DNA from 2 places in the Niveispirillum sp. genome. Region 1 is predicted to be linked to the other one. Evidence: riboswitches for the same ligand, from Rfam matches in the RefSeq annotation. Region 1 holds a riboswitch; the other holds the start of a gene.
What was found. Region 1 has a riboswitch for glycine ahead of ACT6Q8_RS06690 (phytanoyl-CoA dioxygenase family protein). Riboswitches for the same ligand answer to the same signal wherever they lie in the genome.
Positions count from the first base shown of each region.

Region 1 (2,395 bases):
ATTCCGGGGGATGGGCGTACAGGTCCGAGCGGCCGACAACATGTGAGCCGGTCGGTACAGGGCACGCTGAAGATCGGTTCAAGATGAGGTGCTGAGCCTTTCCATCGCCAGGGCTTCCAGCTCCGGCGACAGGGGGTACATGTGCTTATATTGTACTATCTGTTTGCATATCAGGGAGATACGACTGTCCATCGAGGGGATGGTCAACGCCTTCATCAAGGGCTGATTGAACGGTTCGACTTTCGCCAACTGAAACTCGAACGCGATGCTGACCCGTGGTTCAGTTGCGCGCGGTGAGCTGCGCGCACCCCAATGCAACACTGCCTGATTCCAGCAAAAGACATCTCCCGCTGTGGCGGGCAGCGCCCGGATATCCGGCAGGTGAGGCGCCCATTGCCATTCATTGTCCGTGTGATAGGTCTTGTCCCGGTCCGCCGGCAGCACATACATGCAGCCGTTCAACGGATTGGCATTCGACAATGGCAGCCAGATCGTGAGGCTTTTCGGTGTGCCATCAGGGAACAGGGATCGCTGGCCCTTGTCCCGATGCGGCGACCATCCCGCCTCGCCTGCCCGCGGATCGACATGCCAGGCCCAGAAGTCCGGCAACAACATGTAGTCATCGCCGAGTATGGCCTTTATCAGATGATGCAGCCTCGCGAAGATTACCCAAAATTCGTCGTAAGCATAGGCAAAGACCGGCGATAATCCTCGATCTTTCAGATGACCCACCGCATTGCGCATGGCTTCGATCGACAATCGCCATGGAATGGGACCAGGCAAATGGAAATACCCTTCGCGCACAACCAGTTCCCGTGCCTTACGAGCCAAATCGGCGCCGATATTGAAAGGAGTGGTGGCATTGATGAACGGCAGGTCCATCACATGCAGGTCTGGATTGATTGCGAGCCAGAAATCCGGCGTCACAAGATCCTGTGCGGTCAACGGGCTGTTCAGTACCGCAACGTTCATCGTGTCATTCTTTCCTCATAAGCCACCGCTCGTCCGATGCGGCGCCCGGTATGCACGCAACATAGAATAACGGCCTTATTTTTGGAAAGTAGTCGCCGGGTCCGGCGTCCAGGCGGGCATATAAAACAGGCGACAGGCATGGCTTCCCTCTCCCACCGCTTGGGTGGATGGTGCATGCCCCATCCGTATCTGGGCCTGAGAGTTTCGCCATCGGTGCGGCATGCGCCGGCGGCTTTCTCCTTCGGCGGGGCGGGGTGGCATTGCCATCCCGCCCACTCTTCGGATGTCATCGGCCCCATGCGGTTCGGGTGCCTGAGAGATTCCGGGGCGGTTGCTCCTTCGGCGGCGGCTTTATCCGCGCTCTCCCGCATGGGTGTGGGCATGATCTGGCCTGACTGCCCCCTCCGGGTCAAGTGGTTCCGTCAGGGGATCGTTTGGCGCCCTGCGGTCCCTGTTTAACCACCAGGAGAAGGGCATATGACCATGTTGCCTTGACGAAGCGACCGGTCACGGTTGTACTGGCTTCCATACTGGAAACAGGGTTAACGGGGGTGCTGTATGGAGGGGATCAGCAAACTGGCCGGTGAGGAACGGGCCGCCGCCTTCTGGGGACCGGACCCGATGCCACCGGTCAGTCCAAAAACCCTGGATGTCCTGTTCCTGCATCCCAAGACCCTTGTCGATAGTTGGCCCATCCCCGTCGATACACTGGGCGAGATGGTGAAAATGCCCAGCGCCGTCTATCCCATCCTGGTTTCCTCCATCGCCGACCTGTCCATCGATTACGAGATTTTCGACGGCTATGTGGCGCGCGATACCTTCGCCGCCTATAAGCGCCGGCTGGCCAAGCCCGACATCATCTGCGTCAGCGTGATGACATCGCTGAAGGCCATGGATACGGAAATGACCATCCGTCTGGCCCGCGAACTGAACCCCAAGGTCAAGATCATCCTGGGCGGCAACCATGCCAGCGCCTGGCCCGAACGCTGGCTGGCGCTGGGGGCGGATTACATCGTGGTGAAGGAGGGGGAAATCCCCTTCCGCCGTCTGATCCAGCATCTGACGGGCTGGCAGGTGGACTTGGTTGATGTGCCGAACCTGTGGTGGAAGAATGCGGATGGGGCAGCACAGAAATCCAACGCGCAACTGCCCCTGATCGACATCAACAAGGCACCGGTGCCGGATTGGAGCCGGTTCGATTTCGCCCCCTATGGCATGGGCATGACCAAGGGCTTTGCAGCCGCCGTCGAAATCTCCCGCGGCTGTCCGCAGCGCTGCGACTTCTGCAATATCAACAAGTTCTGGGACTATAAGCAGCGCTACAAGTCGGTGGAGCGGGTGCTGGAGGAACTGACGGCCCTGCATGCCAAGGGAGTGCGGGAATTCATCTTCACCGATGATAATTTCGGCGGCGATCATCGCC
Region 1 is NZ_JBQVOH010000002.1:339,549-341,943, forward strand. Features, by position in the region: gene ACT6Q8_RS06690 (phytanoyl-CoA dioxygenase family protein) at 79-972, opposite strand; glycine riboswitch at 1,263-1,350, opposite strand; gene ACT6Q8_RS06695 (B12-binding domain-containing radical SAM protein) at 1,531-2,395, shown strand, end outside.

Region 2 (2,395 bases), on a different contig from region 1:
CATGGCCGATCAGCAGGACGGTGCGCCCGGCCTCATGATGATGCTCGGCCTCGCGATGCACCTTGGAGACGAGCGGACAGGTGGCATCCACATAGATCATGTTGCGGCGCTGCGCCTCGGCGGGGATGGCCTTGGGCACGCCATGGGCGGAGAAGACGACGGGCCGGTCGTCCGGCACCTCGTCCAGCTCCTTAACGAACACCGCTCCCTTCGCCTCCAGGCTTTCCACCACGAAGCGGTTATGCACGATCTCATGCCGGACATAGACGGGGGCGCCGAATTTCTTCAGCGCCGTTTCCACGATCTGGATGGCCCGGTCCACCCCGGCACAGAAGCCACGCGGGGCCGCCAGCAGCACATGCAGGGGCGGAAGCGGGGCGGAGGGGGCGATAATGTCGGACATGATGATGGGGGTGTCCCTGTCGATACGTGTCAGTGCCGGGTGCCACGCTTGCGCGGCTGGGTGCCCACCTATATTGTCGCAACCCGGCGTGTGGGAAGGTGCCATTCAATTGACATGGTCGCCGCCCATTCATGTCCCGGTGAATGGAAGTGAACGGACGTTTGATGACCAGCCCCATGATGACCACCCGGCCCAACCATAGCCCGGTTCCGACCAACAGGAAAGCTGCCCGCCGCATGACCCTGGCCGCGCTTGCCGGCATGGGTATGCTGGCCCTGGCCGGATGCGCCGAAAATGACGCCATGGTCGCCGGCTGTCCCAATGTCGGCGTGCTGCGCGATGCCGGGACCCTGCGCACCGATCAGGGCGTGGCCATCCTGTCGGGCATCCTGGCCAATTGCGGCTATGACGACACGTCCGTCACCATCGCCGCCAATGTGATGATCACGGCGCGGGCCAATGAGGGTGCGGCGGGCGGCACCATCCCCGTCACCTATTTCGTGGCCGTCACCGACCCGAACCGCAACATCCTGTCCAAGAAGACCTTCACCACCAGCGTGACGGTCGGCAGCGACACGCAGGAGACCCTGACCCAGGTGATCCCCGTGCCGAAGACCATGGATGCCCGCTGGTTTGAGGTGCTGGTCGGGTTCCAGCTGACACCCGAGCAGGTGGCGGCCAACCGGAACAGCAACGAAGGCCGGTAAGCCCATCGCGCGGGGCATCCCCCCGCGCGGCGTTGCCCTGCACGAGTTTGCATTGACAGCGCCGCCGCAAAGCGTAGTTTGGCGCCGATCAGCCGACGACCCCATGCGGGAGAGACCGGTAACCTGGAAACAGGCCAACGGCGCCGAAGGAGCAACCGCCCCCGGAAACTCTCAGGCAAAAGGACCGCGAAGGGTAGGCACATCTGGAAAGCAGGCGGGCTCGGAGTATACCGGGCCGACAGCCCACCGACGGAGTAAGTGGACGCCGAATGGCGCCGCGAATCTCTCAGGGGCCAGGACAGAGGGGGGCAACCGCCGCGGGGACGATCCCCGTGACGGGTGAAACCTGTCCTGATGGGAGTGCCCCGCCTTGGGTGACACCAGCCTGCTGCGTACGCCGCTTTATGATCTGCATGTGGAACGGGGCGCCAAAATGGTGCCGTTCGCCGGCTATGACATGCCGGTCCAGTATCCGCTGGGCGTGCTGAAGGAACATCTGCATACGCGCGCCCGCGCCGGCCTGTTCGATGTGTCCCATATGGGGCAGGTCCGCCTGCGCGGCGCGGATATCGACAGCGTGATCAAGGCGCTGGAAGCGCTGGTGCCCGGCGATATCGCCGCCTTGGCGCCGGGTCGCATCCGCTACACCATGTTCACCAACGATAATGCCGGCATCCTGGATGACCTGATGGTCACACGGTTTGAGGATCACCTGTATGTGGTGATCAATGCCGGCTGCAAGACCGAAGACCTGGCCCATCTCAAGGCCAATCTGCCGGGCGACATCACCATCGACTATCTGGGCGATGATGCGGGCCTGCTGGCCCTGCAAGGTCCGGAAGCAGCCGCTGTCATGGCCCGCCTGCTGCCCGAAGCCGCCGATATGGGCTTCATGAGCGCGCGGGCCGCAATGATTGACGGCATTCCGGTGCAGATCAGCCGGTCCGGCTATACCGGTGAAGACGGGTATGAGATCAGCGTGGGTGCGGCGGATGCCGAGAAGCTGGCCCGCCTGATCTTGGCGCAGGACGGGGTGGAGGCCATCGGCCTGGGCGCGCGCGATTCGCTGCGTCTGGAGGCCGGGCTTTGCCTTTACGGCCATGACATCGACACCAGCACCAGCCCGATTGAAGCCGCATTGAACTGGACCATCTCCAAGCGACGGCGGACCGATGGCGGCTTCCCCGGTGCTGGCGTCGTGCAGGCGCAACTGGCCGGCGGCCCCGCCCGCCGCCGCGTGGGCATCCAGCCGGAAGGCAAGGCCCCGGCGCGTGAACATACCGAA
Region 2 is NZ_JBQVOH010000004.1:11,841-14,235, forward strand. Features, by position in the region: gene ispH (4-hydroxy-3-methylbut-2-enyl diphosphate reductase) at 1-403, opposite strand, end outside; gene ACT6Q8_RS11775 (hypothetical protein) at 568-1,110, shown strand; glycine riboswitch at 1,207-1,307, shown strand; glycine riboswitch at 1,308-1,422, shown strand; gene gcvT (glycine cleavage system aminomethyltransferase GcvT) at 1,481-2,395, shown strand, end outside.
Region 2: another riboswitch for glycine. It lies ahead of gcvT (glycine cleavage system aminomethyltransferase GcvT); the one in region 1 lies ahead of ACT6Q8_RS06690 (phytanoyl-CoA dioxygenase family protein).